DNA from 2 places in the Sporosarcina sp. P25 genome. Region 1 is predicted to be linked to the other one. Evidence: riboswitches for the same ligand, from Rfam matches in the RefSeq annotation. Region 1 holds a riboswitch; the other holds the start of a gene.
The links. A riboswitch is a leader RNA that binds a small molecule or an ion and turns the genes downstream of it on or off. The one in region 1 is predicted to bind FMN.
Positions count from the first base shown of each region.

Region 2: another riboswitch for FMN. It lies ahead of ribD (bifunctional diaminohydroxyphosphoribosylaminopyrimidine deaminase/5-amino-6-(5-phosphoribosylamino)uracil reductase RibD); the one in region 1 lies ahead of CSV70_RS04125 (ECF transporter S component).

Region 1 covers NZ_PDYV01000003.1:142,882-150,728, forward strand. The annotation lists gene CSV70_RS04110 (RecQ family ATP-dependent DNA helicase) at 1-823, opposite strand, end outside; gene CSV70_RS04115 (YpbB family protein) at 823-1,851, opposite strand; gene CSV70_RS04120 (ferredoxin) at 1,964-2,221, shown strand; gene CSV70_RS04125 (ECF transporter S component) at 2,430-3,011, opposite strand; FMN riboswitch at 3,203-3,338, opposite strand; gene CSV70_RS04130 (GerMN domain-containing protein) at 3,411-4,610, opposite strand; gene CSV70_RS04135 (RNA polymerase sigma factor SigX) at 4,615-5,139, opposite strand; gene CSV70_RS04140 (ATP-binding protein) at 5,188-6,978, opposite strand; gene CSV70_RS04145 (response regulator transcription factor) at 6,975-7,694, opposite strand; gene ccsB (c-type cytochrome biogenesis protein CcsB) at 7,799-7,847, opposite strand, start outside.
Region 2 covers NZ_PDYV01000010.1:62,809-70,655, forward strand. The annotation lists gene CSV70_RS10310 (M20 peptidase aminoacylase family protein) at 1-1,085, shown strand, start outside; gene CSV70_RS10315 (GNAT family N-acetyltransferase) at 1,097-1,915, shown strand; gene menC (o-succinylbenzoate synthase) at 1,929-3,041, shown strand; FMN riboswitch at 3,099-3,247, shown strand; gene ribD (bifunctional diaminohydroxyphosphoribosylaminopyrimidine deaminase/5-amino-6-(5-phosphoribosylamino)uracil reductase RibD) at 3,392-4,480, shown strand; gene ribE (riboflavin synthase) at 4,484-5,128, shown strand; gene CSV70_RS10335 (bifunctional 3,4-dihydroxy-2-butanone-4-phosphate synthase/GTP cyclohydrolase II) at 5,143-6,336, shown strand; gene ribH (6,7-dimethyl-8-ribityllumazine synthase) at 6,350-6,817, shown strand; gene metE (5-methyltetrahydropteroyltriglutamate--homocysteine S-methyltransferase) at 7,066-7,847, opposite strand, start outside.

The DNA of each region.
Region 1 (7,847 bases):
GTATAAATTGTTCTTGAATAATAGATCGTTCATCCTGTTCCTTGCCTCCATGATAACTTGCTGTCGGGATTCCTCTCTCTCGAATTATTGCCGAAAGTTCATCCGCACGTTTTCGTGACGCCACATAAATAATACCAGGTCCGATCGTTGTAGCAAGTCTATCAATAATCCACTCTGTTTTTGCCAATTCATTATCCAAATGCACCACACGATAGGATATAGCAGGACGATCCATCGACTGTCGTTCGATGTGAGGATTTCTCATGTGTAAGTAAGTAGTTATGTCTTCCACTACTTTTTTACTCGCAGTAGCAGTTAATGCCAACACCGGTGCTCTTTTTAAAACTGAGAACAGTTCTTTTAATCGTAAATAGTCTGGTCGAAAATCAAATCCCCATTCGGAAATACAATGGGCTTCATCCACTACAAAAAAAGCTATATGTAATTGTTGAACAAGCTGCCGGACATGTTGTTGCATCATCATTTCAGGTGATAAAAAAATGAACTTATAATGCGCCATGGTAGAGAGCGCCAATTCTTTTTCCTTGCTAGATAAAAACGAATTGATCGCGACCACACGTTTCTCCTTATGTTTTCGTAGAATGGCCACTTGATCTTCCATCAACGCAACGAGCGGAGAGATGATGATCACTGCTCCATCGAGTATATATGCAGGTAATTGATAACAAAGTGACTTCCCCGTACCCGTCGGAAAAATCGCCACAGCATCCCGTCCAGCAAGTAACTCCTTAATGACTTCTTGTTGCCCAGGTCGAAATGATTCATAGCCGAACTTTTGATGCAATACTTCTTGAAGTTCCATCAGCTCTCGCTCCTTCCAATAATGATGATTAATCGCAGTTGGAAATACGACAATTCTGGGCACTGTTGCTTCAACAAACGCAATCTTTTAGTTTGCAACTGTTCAACATGACGCCAAACCATCTCCATTTGTTCTTCCGTTACAAATTCTTTATATGGAAAGCCATCCATATTCGCTGCCATTTCAATGAAATGATCTTCTATAGTACTTAATTTCAAATTTCGTAAAGATGCAATTTGCTCTACCGAATAACCCCGCTCGAATAGTTTTTGTGTCCGTTCGGCAGATTGTGTCAAATACGTGTCTACTCTGCAACCTACCGCTAATTCTGTCAGTAATTGCAAATTAGGTTGTTGTTGTAGGAAGTCCAGCAATATGTGTAATGCTTCTAAATAGTAAAGTTGTAGAGTCATAGTCGATATGTTTAGACTTTCCGCCAACTGTTCCCAAGTAGATGCCGTAAGTCGGTAACCCGTCAATCGATCGCTCACTATCGTACGTTGTAAATCTGATAATGATGAATGAATTAGCGCGTGTTCCAATTCTTTTCGCAATGATGTAGATAGATTAGTCGTGCTACTTGATTGGTTACGTAAAAGTCCTTTGATAAATTGTTGGGTAGGCAATTCTTTCTGGATCGGCATGAACATTGTCTCACCGCGTCGTAAATTGGACAATGTCTGTACTAGCAACGCCAAACGTCTGCCGAACTCTCTTTCACGACCACGGTAATTCCAGCCATTAAATCGCCACATTTCACTACCCGTCCCCATCTGACCTTTTGCCGTCACATAGACGAGTTCATTTATATAGATTAGACCGTTTGCTTGCATCCGCTCTAACGCTTGCTGAAAGTCGCTTGCCGTCAATTGTGGCAACAATGCATAGTATGATTTAACTTGATAATATTCAACGTCTTGTAATGTCTGTCCTGATTTTTTCCCGCGAAGTATATGATAAACTCCTTGCGCTGAACGCTCACCATGGAGACGTTGGAAGATCGTTAGTAAGATAGAATCAAAACTCATTTGCGCTCACTCCTGAAGAAATAACGTTTTTTTGTTGAAAAGTGATGAAAACAGCTTTAGAATAGAGTAGATACAAAATAGGATGAGTGAATGGAAGAAGGGAGAAAGACAAATGTCTAGCAAAAAGTATACGATTGTCGATCAGGATACATGTATAGCTTGCGGGGCCTGCGGGGCTGCTGCGCCAGATATCTATGATTATGACGATGAGGGAATTGCATTTGTTATTTTAGATGATAACACGGGAAACACTGAAGTTCCAGAAGAACTGATGGAGGATCTCGAGGATGCATATGATGGCTGCCCTACCGATTCAATTAAAATTGCAGATGAAGCCTTCGAAGGCGATCCATTAAAATATGAAGATTGATTCAATCCCAACAACACTTCCTACTACTGGATGTGTTGTTTTTTTGCTTTAAATCAATTTTGCACTTTGCCGATGAGGGACTCATGCCGCGCAAACCGTAAAGCGTCCCAAGCTGGCGTTTCAATCCCCTCATTCTCACTAGCTAATTCTCTATATACAGTAAAAACGCCAGTCTTCCTATTATTCAGGAAGACCGGCGTTTATTTGATTAGAACGATAACTTCTTTTGTTGCTGAAGAATCCACTTCTCCATGCTTCTATATAACATCAACGTGATGGCTAATAGCATGACACCCTTTATCAAGTTGAACGGTAAGATTCCCAATATAATCATTTGATAAAGCGAGTCGCCTGTAACTGCTGGCATGCCGAGGAAATATGTGTACATCGGCAAGAACACTAAGTAATTCAATACGCTCATACCTACTGCCATTGCTACCGTACCTGCGATCAAACCTGATGCAAGACCTTTAGCTGAACGATACTTCGTAAAAATCCAGTAGATTGGCATTATGAATAATACGCCTGTCACGAAGTTTGCAACTTCACCTACCGGAACTCCAGTCGGGCTTCCTGATAAGAACCAGTGCATGACGTTCTTCAATAACTCTACGCCTATACCAGCAACAGGTCCCATCGTCATGATTGCCATAACAGCTGGGATCTCACTAAAATCGATCTTTAAAAATCCAGGCATTGCCGGAATCGGAAAGTTAAACTGCATTAACACAGTTGAAATACTTCCCAAAATCGCCACCAAAATCAGCTTACGTAACTTCTTGTTATTCACTTGTTCCTCTCTCCTTTTGCGATTCACTTCAAAAGAGGAAAGGCTGGCTCATCTATTTGTTGCGCTAAAAATCCCTAAAGTAAAATATACTTTAGGGAGAATAAAATGCACTGTTAAGAACAGATAAATCATACAAACTTATCCGTCAGGAAACAAGCACCACTTTTGCGTACACAAAAAGATGGCTGCACCTTCACCTTCTCCCATCCAGACTATACTGTCGGCTCTGGAATCTCACCAGAATCAGCTGTTAAGCTCGCGGGCTAAAAAGTAGTATTCTACTTCATTTCCGCCGGTCGGGAATTACACCCTGCCCCGAAGATGAATCAATATTTAGTTATGAACCTATTATAACGTAAAAAAACTGTTTTGTAAACTTCACAAGTTTACAAAACAGAATTATTCGTTAATTAAATACTTTGGATTTGCACCAATCGGTTTTTCCAATGGCTGAGTGAAATCAAATTCCATCCATTGTGCTTGAGCAACTTGATCGAATTCTACAAATTTATCAAAACTTGCCGCTGTCATCAAGATCCCTTCTATCAATTGCATGGCCTCTTCACGTTGCATCTTTTCTAAATCAAGTACTTCAGTGAATTTCACTTTAACAATGTCTTTTTCTACTTTGACCGTGAAGTCAATTCCTTTAGGAACCACAGTTGAATATATGTCATTCGGTGACTTTTTCATATCATGTAATGCTTGCTCCACCGTATTAGAAGTTTTACCAAAATTAGTAGAGAGTACTGCTTCTCCATCTGATTTCAAGTATCGATAGTATGCTTGATGCGAAACGATACCTGACAAGGCGATCGGTCTTTCCACTTGACCTACTTGATCAAATGTAATTGCAGAAGCATCTTCTTGTAGCAACACGATTTCATCATATCCTTGAAACGTATCTTGTAGGGACAAATTTAACATCTCAAGTGTCGCACTCGAAGTGTCATAGGGATGATCTGAAGCAAACTTCAATTGAACTTGTTTTCCTATTGAAGAAATTATCGCTTTATAGGGATGATACTCTGTAAATCCAAGCGCCTCTTCATCTATTTTATTCGCATACTCATTATAAAGTGTCACTGCATCCCGTGCGGTCTCTAAGTCTCCACTAAGGCGTTCATTCGGTATCAGAAACGTTACTGGAACAACGGTCGCCTGATCGGTAGCAAGGCCGATGTGAAACGCTGTGTGATCTAAGACATCGGTAGGATAGGCAGCGTATGAGGGCGGCATTGAAACCTGTCTTGTAAACATGGATGTATCATTTGTTTCATGCGATTGCAATTCTTCTCCATTCTCCACCTTAACAGCATCAGCAGATTCTTCTGTCGTCGCTTTATCCATCGATACTTCATTATTTTGCTGAAAAAATGTCGGCAAGATGATGGCGAGCAATAAAATCGCTGCTACAGTTGCAATAAGTGGAGACCATTTTGTTTTGAAAGGTCTTTTGTAAGGCTCGTTCGGTTCAGAAAGTCTTGAATCATTTTTTAACCGCTGCATAACCTCATCTTTGGAACGCTGATCTTCTACGATCGGCATGTCACGTAAACGTTTCTCGAGATCATCTTCATTCCATTTATCTTTGCTCATGTCATCACCCCTCTCTGACCGAACGTGCTTCCAATTTCACTTTTAACGCTTTGATTGCACGGTGTTGTGTCGTTTTCACTTTGCTTTCGGTCCAGCCTAAAACTTCAGCTGTTTCAGCAACTGATAGATCTTGGAAGAACCGCATGAGGATGACCATTTTCTGATCACCCGTACATGTGTGCAACGCTTCAAGCATTTGCCTCTGCTCTTCGCCCGCTTCAACTAAACGTTCGGGCAAGTGATTTGTTGAAATTAATTGCTCTGTTTCCCAATCGAAATGAATATTTGTATGTTTCTTGATTGTGGATTGTTTTCGAAAATAGTCAATAGAGACGTTTTTCGCAATTGCAAATAACCAAGTTTTCTCAGAGCTCTTCCCTTCAAAACGGCCGTATGATTTGAGAACACGCACATAAACCTCGTGCATCAAATCTTCCGCTACCTCTCGATTGCGAGTCAAATAAGTGAGGAAGTTGAATACGTCACGGTTATAATCTTCATATAATCGTTGAAAAACGGAATCATCCATTCAATCCCCTCGCTCTGTAGTAGTAGTCGTTTCAGTCCAGGAGAAGTTTCATTTGTTTAGTGCATCAAGTGGAAGAGAACAAATAAAGATTGTACCTTTCTCATCTCCACGTGTCGCTAAAATCGAACCGTCATGTGCTTGCATAATATTCTTTGCAATAGCCAAACCAAGTCCTGTACCGCCTTTACCTCTTGTTCTTGCTTTATCCGCCTTATAGAAACGTTCAAAGACGAACGGCAAATCTTTTTCGGGAATACCAACGCCAGTATCAGCTACTGTAATATCAAGCATTTCAGTAGACCGGTAGACCGATAGCTTCACAGCACCACCGTCCGGAGTATGACGAATAGCATTATCAATCAAATTAGTGAATACTTGCTCCAGCCGGTCTTCATCGGCCGTTATGATCAGAGTATCCGACTCTTCTGTTTCCAAAGACAAGTCCACTTTGGCGTCTTTTGCCACTTGTGAGAACTTTGTCACTATACGTTCCAAAAATCCCACAATTGAAAGGGGATTTTTATTTAGTTGAATGTAACCAGACTCCATTCTAGCAAGATTCAACAAGTCCGTGACGAGACGGCTCATACGCTTGGATTCATCATGAATAATCTGGACCATTTCCATACGTTCCTCTTCACTGCTCACTACATCATCTATGATGGCTTCACTATATCCTTGCAACATCGAAATGGGTGTTCGCAATTCATGTGATACGTTGGCAATGAAATCTGAACGTAATTTATCCAATTTATGCTGTTCCGTCATATCGCGAAATACCGCTACCGCTCCACGGATACTATTTTCACTGTATAACGGGCTGATAGAGATCACATAAAACTGTCCGCCCAATTCCAACTCGTCTTCCACTTCCTCAGCGAATGAAATGGCATGCTCAAGCATATGGAACACTTCTTTAGGCAACGGATGATGATTTTTTTGATTATAACCATACCATTTCTTCAACAATAACTCTGCTTGCGGGTTTTTCAGAAGAATGGAATAATCTTGGTTAAACGTCACAACTGCATCTGTCATAGATGTAAGAATACTGGAAAGCTGTTCTTTCTCCTGCTTAATCAGTTCAATGTTATATTTCAATTGACGTCCCATCTGATTGAAAGCTGTTGCTAACTGACCAATTTCATCTTTTTGCGCAACAGGTAAGTGTGTATCGAAATTTCCTTTAGACAACTCAAACGCAGCTTGCTTCATCTTACGCAATGGCAATGTAATCCGTGTAGACAAGAAAAATGCAAAGAACGTAGTCAATATAAACGCGATGAATGCCGATAAGAAAACAATATTGGTTGTACTTTTCGTCGTACGGTGCACAGCATCGAGACTTTGGTACATGAGTACACTCGCTTGTTCACCACTAACTTGTTCGAATGGATAAGATAAAATCAAAAATTGCTCCATGACGTCTTTCTCTGTCAATGAAGGCAATATCATTTCTTTCATTTTTTGCTTACCTAGTTCTGGCGACTCGAATAAACCGCCTTCGGACAGTAATTTATCTTCAATTTCCTCTTTACTCGAAGACGTATGGAATGAATACAAAATATCACCTTGTTGATCAACTACGATTGCATTCGTCTCCATATCAAGAATATCCTCTATAATCTGGTGCATGGAATCGGTCGTTTGTCCGTTATGATCATTGACGATTTTGCTGATGGTGGCAGCTTCCCTCTGCAAGGTCTCTTCTGCTTGTTTCGTATGGAAATTATCTAGAAACTCGAGCAGGAACAGTGTCACGATAAACAGGACAAAGGAAACGAGAAGCAATATGGTGGCCCATAGCTTCCCGACAATTGAATTCCATATTCTAATCATTCGTTTGGAACCTCGAACTTATAACCGACACCCCAAACGGTGACAATCATTTTCGCTGCCCGTTCTGACACACGGCTCAATTTTTCACGTAGCCGTTTGACATGTGTATCCACTGTACGCAAATCTCCAAAGAATTCGTAATGCCATACTTCTTTTAACAATTGTTCACGATCGAATACTTTATCTGGTGATTTCGCCAGGAAATATAGTAACTCATATTCTTTCGGTGTTAGATTGACTTCTTTACCTTCAGCAGTTACACGATGCGCATCATGATCAATCGTCAGCTGTGGGAAGACTACTAAATCTTTTGATGTTGTGTTAGACGACACGTTCGGGAATGCAACTGAACGTCTCAGCATAGCTTTAACGCGTAAGACTACTTCTCTTGGGCTGAATGGCTTGACGATGTAATCATCTGCACCACTTTCAAACCCGCTTACACGGTCTGCTTCTTCACCTTTCGCTGTCAATAAAATAACAGGTGTCATAATTTTATTTTCACGCAGTTCAGCTAATACTTCCATACCATCTTTTTCAGGCATCATCACGTCGAGCAATATACAGTCATATTGTCCAGCAAACACTTTCTCTAATGCATCTGCTCCATCGACCGCTTCTTCAATTTCATAACCTTCTCGAGATAAATACATATTCAACAGGCGACGAATGCGATCCTCGTCATCCACCACTAAGAGCTTCACAGTTTCTTCCACAGTTCATTACCCCTTTCGACAACCTTCTAACACCATTGTACAATTACTGACCTATAAAAAGAAATAAAAAGACTGCATGACAATTATTGTCATGCAGTCGAAGATTATGCGTATGAGTGTAAACCTGCAATAATTAAATTTACGGCAATTAAA
Region 2 (7,847 bases), on a different contig from region 1:
TGTTTGTGCATTTGCACAGTCATCCGGAAGTTAGTTGGAAGGAAACGGAAACAACAACTTACTTGAAAGGATTTCTTGAACGAGAAGGATTTAATGTGAAATTATTCGATGGAATTACAGGTTTATGCGTTACGATCGGTGAAGGTAAGCCGGTAGTCGGGTTGCGTGTAGATATTGATGCGTTGTGGCAAGAAGTGGACGGTGTCTATCGAGCAAATCATTCATGTGGACATGATGGACATATGACCATGGGAATTGGTGCTTTGCTTATGGCTAAAGAACGCGGAATTCCTCAAAAAGGAACATTAAAAGTATTCTTCCAGCCGGCAGAAGAGAAGGGAAAAGGCGCGCTAGCTGTTCTTGATCAGGGATTGATCGATGATATCGATTACTTATTCGGCGTTCATGTAAGAGCTGCGGATGAAATGGCTGACGGTTATTCCGCTGCCTCACTACGTCACGGTGCCGCGAAAATGATCAGTGGAACGATCAAAGGAACAGAAGCACATGGTGCCAGACCGCATCAAGGAAAAAATGCGATCGAGGTGGGCGCTTCGTTAGTAGGAGGTTTGCAGTCCATTCATTGTAATCCGATGGTTTCTCATACAGCGAAAATGACGATGTTCCAAGCAGGTGGCGAATCTGCCAATATAATTCCGGGAAATGCAAAATTTAGTTTGGATTTACGTGCGCAAGAAAATGGTATAATGGATGAATTATATGAGGAAGTAGAACGTGTGATTCAGGCGATAGCTAGACAATACGATGTAGAAATCAACTATGAAGTAATGGCAGAAATGGTCGCAGCGGAAGTAAATGCTGAAGCTGAAGATCTAATGTATCAGGCGATTGCTAAAGTAGTGGGTGAAGACAAGACTACACGCACCGTTGTCACGCCGGGAGGAGAAGATTTTCACTTCTATTCTGTAAAACGACCCACTGTCAAAAGTACAATGCTAGGTTTGGGATGCGGCTTAATCCCAGGACTTCACCATCCGCACATGACATTTAATCAAGACGCACTGGCAACAGGAGTTGAAATTTTAACTACTGCCATCGAATTAACATTCCACTCTAAAAACTAGAAGGTGACAGTATGAGGAAAGATATAGTGGTCAGAAAAGTGACGGCTATCGAAGACATTCGTTCTATGCAAAATCTTGAGAAGAAAATTTGGGGAATGGAACCAATCCCTATCCATCAAACCATCACAGCAGTCAAAAACGGTGGATTGATTGTAGGTGCGTTTCTAGGAGAGCGTATGGTCGGATATTCTTATAGCTTTGCCGGCTATTCAGAAGGTCAAATATATTTATGCTCTCATATGCTTGCGGTAGATGAAGAGTTTCAGATGAAGGGCATTGGCAAACAGTTGAAAGAAGAACAACTACGTTTTGCACGGGAAATGGGCTATCGATTAATCGTCTGGACATTCGATCCACTCGAAAGTCGCAACGGCTATTTGAATACTTCAAAGTTATACGGTGTGTGCTATGACTATATAGTTGATTGTTATGGAGAGATGGACGATGGATTAAACAAAGGTTTACCGACCGACCGTTTTCAAGTTGCTTGGTGGATTGACAGTCCGCGTGTAGTGGAGAAATGGCAACCTAATCTTATATATAGTCGTCCGTTTCAAATCCAATTGAGCGATAATTCACACCCTATCCTGCTTTTACCGGAAACAACTGAATGGCTGAAGGCGGAAGCGATAGAAGTGCCTGTGCCCAAACAAATTCAATTAATCAAGCAAGAAAACTCGCAATTGGCCTACGAATGGAGAATGAAGACGAGAACGATATTTCAGCAACTGAGTAAGGAAGGATTTGCTATGATCGATGTACGCCGAACAGAAGAATCTGTGCAGTACTATCGTTTCTGTAAGCGGTCCATCATTCCGTTGCATGATTAAAGGAGCTGACCCAATGAAAATTAACACGATTACACTTCGCAGAATGAATATGACGATGAAACATCCGTTTACTACAAGTTTTGGAACGATTCAGCAGAAAGACTTTCTGTTGGCAACTGTCACAGACGCGGACGGTCATGAGGGATGGGGGGAATCTGTTGCGTTTACTGCGCCTTGGTATAGTGAAGAGACGACAGAAACGACGATTCACATGCTTCGTGATTTCTTGATTCCCGCAGTACTTGGCAAGTCTATTACACATCCCGATGAAGTAAGTGACTTATTTAGACATATCCGCAAAAACAATATGGCGAAAGCGACAATTGAAGGTGCGATATGGGATGTATATGCAAAGCATCACCACATGACACTTGCCAAAGCACTTGGAGGGCAACGTAGCCGTATTGAAGTGGGGATCAGCATTGGAATTGAAGAAAATGTTGAAGATTTATTGGCCAATATTAAAGGCTTTATAAATGAAGGGTATAAGCGCATTAAAGTGAAAATCAAGCCTGGGTATGACGTGGAAGTGATACGTGCCATTCGAGAAACCCATCCTGATGTACCCTTAATGGCGGATGCGAATTCAGCTTATACGTTAGATGATGTAGAAGTGTTGAAAGAACTCGACCAGTTTAACTTGATGATGATTGAGCAACCGCTTGCTTCCGATGATATTATCGATCACGCAACATTGCAAAGACAAATTAAGACACCCATTTGTCTAGATGAAAGTATTCACTCATTGGAAGATACACGAAAAGCTATCGAACTTGGTAGTTGTAAAATTATCAACGTGAAAATTGGGAGAGTTGGCGGTCTGTCAGAAGCGAAGAAAATTCATGATTATTGTGCAGCGAATGGCATCGATGTATGGTGTGGCGGCATGTTAGAATCGGGTATTGGACGAGCGCACAACGTAGCATTGACAACTTTACCTAATTTCACGCTCCCTGGCGATACAGCAGGTTCTTCACGTTACTGGGAACAAGATATTATTACACCAGAAGTAGTTGCTGAAAAAGGTTATATTACAGTTCCGTCAGAAGATGGAATCGGGTACATTCCCAACATGGAAGCATTGGACAGATTTACAGTAGATAAATGGGTTTTTATAGCTGAATAATTATTCAGCTATTGTTATTTAGTTGTCATATGTGCTAGACTCTTAGTTAATCGAATATGTTTCCTTCGGGGCAGGGTGTAATTCCCTACCGACGGTGATGAGCTAACAAGCTCTTAGTCCGTGACCCGGATGCTTTATAGAAGCAGAAGGTGGATTTGGTGAAACTCCAAAGCCGACAGTTAAAGTCTGGATGAGAGAAGGAACAACGCGTGTATACTATAAGTGATGATTTTTCATTACGGTATATAACGTTTATTTAGTCATGGATACAAGCCCCGCATAATCTTTTGCGGGGCTTTTTGTATGTAGAATTGTCACTAGAGGAATACTGTAAGCTGGAGTGTTGCTCAATGAATCAGAATTATATGGAAATGGCTTTGCAGCTCGCAGAAAATGTGGCAGGTCAAACTTCTCCCAATCCACCAGTAGGTGCAATCGTAGTTAAGACAAACCGGATCATTGGAATGGGTGCGCATTTACAAGCAGGAGAACGCCATGCAGAACGAATCGCACTTGATATGGCAGGAGCGGAAGCAACAGATGCTGATTTGTATGTAACGCTTGAACCTTGTTCACATACTGGTAAAACTTCCCCTTGTGCTGATGCCGTTATTCAAGCCGGTATCAAACGAGTCTTTGTTGCGACAACGGATCCTAATCCTCTTGTAGCAGGTAAAGGCATTGCGAAACTTCGTGGTGCAGGAGTGGAAGTAACCGAATCTGTCTCTTCTGAACGCGCTAAAAAACTATATGAACCATTTTTTCATTTTATTAAAACCAAAACACCTCATGTGACAATGAAAACAGCTATGACGATAGACGGTAAGATTGCCACTTCTAAAGGAGATAGCAAATGGGTGACGAGTGAGCAAGCGCGACTCGATGTCCATCAGCTTCGCCATACGCAAGATGCGATTTTAGTAGGTGTGCAAACGCTTCTTCATGATAATCCTCTTCTCACCACCAGACTGCCCCTAGGTGGACAACATCCTATTCGAGTTATTTTAGATACATCTTTACGAACACCAGAATCTAGCCAGATCATTCAAAACTCAGAAGCGCCTACTTGGATTTTTTGCGGAAAATATGCAGAGTTATCACGTGAAAAGTTACTCAACAAGCCCCATGTCCAGATCATCCGAATGCAAAAACCCCAGCTGATTGTAGAAGATATTCTATTAGAGCTAGGAAGACGTGGTGTTATGACATTGCTTGTAGAGGGTGGAGCGGCCATTAATGCTTCGTTTGTGAAAGCGCGCGCCGTGCAGAAGGTCATTTGCTATGTTGCACCCAAACTACTTGGCGGAATTGGATCGCTGACGCCAATAGGTGGACTGGATCCTCAACTGATGGATGAGGCGCTTCCATTAAGATTTGACAGTGTGGAGATGATTGGACCAGACATTAAAATCATAGCTGTACCGAAAGTGGGTGATTGAATCATGTTTACGGGAATAATTGAAGAGATTGGTTCAGTTAAGCAAATACAACCTGGCGCTCAATCTATGACAGTTACGATAGCTGCATCCCTTGTTTTGACAGATGTGAGAGTAGGGGATAGCATCGCGGTCAACGGTGTCTGTTTGACGGTAAAGAGTTTTACCAAGGACCAATTTGTTGCGGACGTCATGCCTGAAACTGTCACTTCTACTTCACTACGACAATTAGAAGTGGGAAGTTCTGTGAATCTGGAGCGAGCACTTGCAGCGAATGGTAGGTTAGGCGGACATTTTGTCACAGGACATGTAGACGGAATAGCTACGATCCGTGAGAAGCGAACGGTTGATAATGCATTATATATACGCTTGTCCTTACCGCAAGGATATCATCCTTATTTGTTACATAAAGGCTCTATCGCATTGGATGGGACGTCATTGACGATCTTTGAGGTAAAAGATACAGATATTACGATTTCATTGATTCCACATTCACAGGAAATGACGGTCATTGCGAAAAAACAAATAGGGGATGTAGTTAATTTCGAATGTGATATGCTCGCCAAATATGTTGAGAACATGTTGCAGAAAAGACAAAATACGGATCAAACGATGTCGAAAGACTTTTTACAACAACATGGGTTTATGTGAAGGAGTGAATGAGGATGTTTCATACAATCGAAGAAGCATTAGAAGATTTACGACAAGGTAAAGTGGTCATCGTAGTGGATGATGAGGATCGAGAGAATGAAGGGGATTTCGTGGCATTAGCCGACCAGATTACACCTGAAATTATCAACTTCATGGCGACAAAAGGTCGAGGCTTGATTTGTGTACCGATAACAGAGCAAAAAGCAGCGCAACTAGGGTTACAGATGATGACCGATGATAATACCGATTCACATGGCACGGCGTTTACGATTAGTATCGATCACCGCTCTACACATACTGGGATCAGTGCATTTGAACGTGCGGATACAATTATTAAAATGATGGAACCGAATGCAACAGCAAGCGAATTCAAACGTCCAGGGCATATATTTCCACTTGTAGCGAAGTCGGGTGGTGTACTAGAGCGTACAGGACATACTGAAGCTGCGATAGATTTAGCACGGCTGGCAGGCAGCGCTTCAGCAGGCGTCATTTGTGAAATCATGAGTGAAGACGGAACGATGGCGCGTGTGCCGGAATTACGTCAGATGGCTGAAGAACTAGATTTAAAACTAATCACCATTCAAGACCTTATTCATTATCGTCTGCAACGAGAGCAATTAGTCATTCGTGAAGCAGAGATCGAGCTGCCGACAGGTTATGGCGAGTTCCGCATGGTTGGCTATACCGAAACTATGACAGGAAAAGAACATGTTGCACTGGTAAAAGGGGACGTTACAACGGAAGCGCCGGTCTTAGTAAGGGTTCATTCGGAATGCTTAACAGGCGACGTTTTTGGATCGTGCCGTTGTGACTGTGGTCCGCAACTGCAAGCTGCTCTCTCTCAAATTGAAGAAGAAGGGCGCGGTGTATTGTTGTATATGCGTCAAGAGGGCAGAGGAATAGGTTTAATCAATAAACTGAAAGCCTATGAACTGCAAGAACAAGGCTATGACACGGTAGAAGCAAATGAAAAACTTGGGTTTGCGGCTGATTTGCGTGATTACGGTATTGGCGCACAAATACTTCGGGAACTCGGCATTACGCAAATGCGTTTGTTGACGAATAATCCAAAGAAAATTGCTGGTTTAAAAGGATATGAATTGGAAGTAGTTGAACGCGTTGCAATTCAGCTACCATTTAATGAAGCGAACGAAAAGTATCTACACACAAAGGCAGAAAAGCTTGGTCATTTACTAACTTTATGAGGAGAGATGAAAAATGGGTAATTTATTCGAAGGACATTTAGTAGGTACGGGGTTAAAAGTAGGTATCGTCGTTGGGCGGTTCAACGAGTTCATCACAGGGAAGTTACTATCAGGAGCACAAGACGCGTTCAAACGTCATGGTGTGGATGAAGCAGATGTAGATATAGCATGGGTGCCGGGAGCGTTTGAAATTCCGTTAATCGCAAAGAAAATGGCGGACTCAAAAAAATATGATGCAGTCATTACGCTAGGAACGGTAATCCGTGGCGCGACACCTCATTTCGATTTTGTTTGTAACGAGACTGCAAAAGGTGTTTCTCAAGCAAGCATGCAATCGGGCATTCCAGTGATCTTTGGTGTGCTGACAACGGATACGATTGAGCAATCGATCGAGCGTGCAGGGACTAAAGCCGGGAACAAAGGCTGGGACGCAGCGGTGTCCGCTATTGAGATGGCGAACTTGACGAAGCAGTTTGACTGATTCGTAATAGACGTAAAAGAGGATGTCCTCGAAGTTACTTTACTTCATAGGATATCCTCTTTTATAATGTATTATTCAAATCTTAACATCGGAGTATGCTGTGCTTAAATTGTGTTTAAGTTCAAATATGCAAATGTATGTATCATCCAACCCCTCTCTGAACACTTTTGCGGTCTGCTCTATTTCGAACTCTCTATGAAAAAACTGTCTTAGAAACCATACTGATTTCTAAGACAGTCCTAAATTCATTATGGTACCGTGACTACGCCTAATTTTTCTCGTGCCTGTACAGTAGCAATGACCATATTTTTCAATGCTGCAATTGTTTCTTCACGCTTTCTCGTCTTCAATCCACAATCCGGATTAATCCAGAACTGAGAAGGTTCGAGTACTTCAAGACCTTTGTTGATAATCTCTGTCATCTCTTCTACTGCTGGAACGCGTGGACTATGAATATCATAGACACCTAGACCGATTCCTTTGTCATAATGATACTCATTGAAAGCTTCGACTAAGTCGCCGTGACTGCGTGACGTTTCAATGGATATTACGTCTGCATCCAGTGCACTGATCGATTCAATAAAGTCGTTAAAATCACAATAGCACATATGCGTATGCACTTGCGTCGTATCTTCCACTGAAGCAGTAGATACGCGGAATGCATTAACAGCCCAGTCCAGATAGTGTTTCCATTCAGTCTTTTTCAATGGAAGACCTTCACGAAGTGCTGGCTCATCCACTTGAATCATATGGATACCCGCTGCTTCAAGCGCTTCAATTTCCTTACGCAAAGCGAGTGCGATTTGGTTTGTCACTTCTTCTCTGGACAAGTCATCACGGACGAATGACCAGTTTAAAATGGTTACAGGGCCCGTGAGCATTCCTTTTACTTCGTGATCTGTAAGTGATTTCGCATAAACCGATTCTTCCACAGTCATTGGTTTAGTGAACGCCACGTCTCCAAAGATAATAGGGGGCTTAACGCAACGTGAACCGTAGGATTGTACCCAAGCTTTTTCAGTAAAGACAA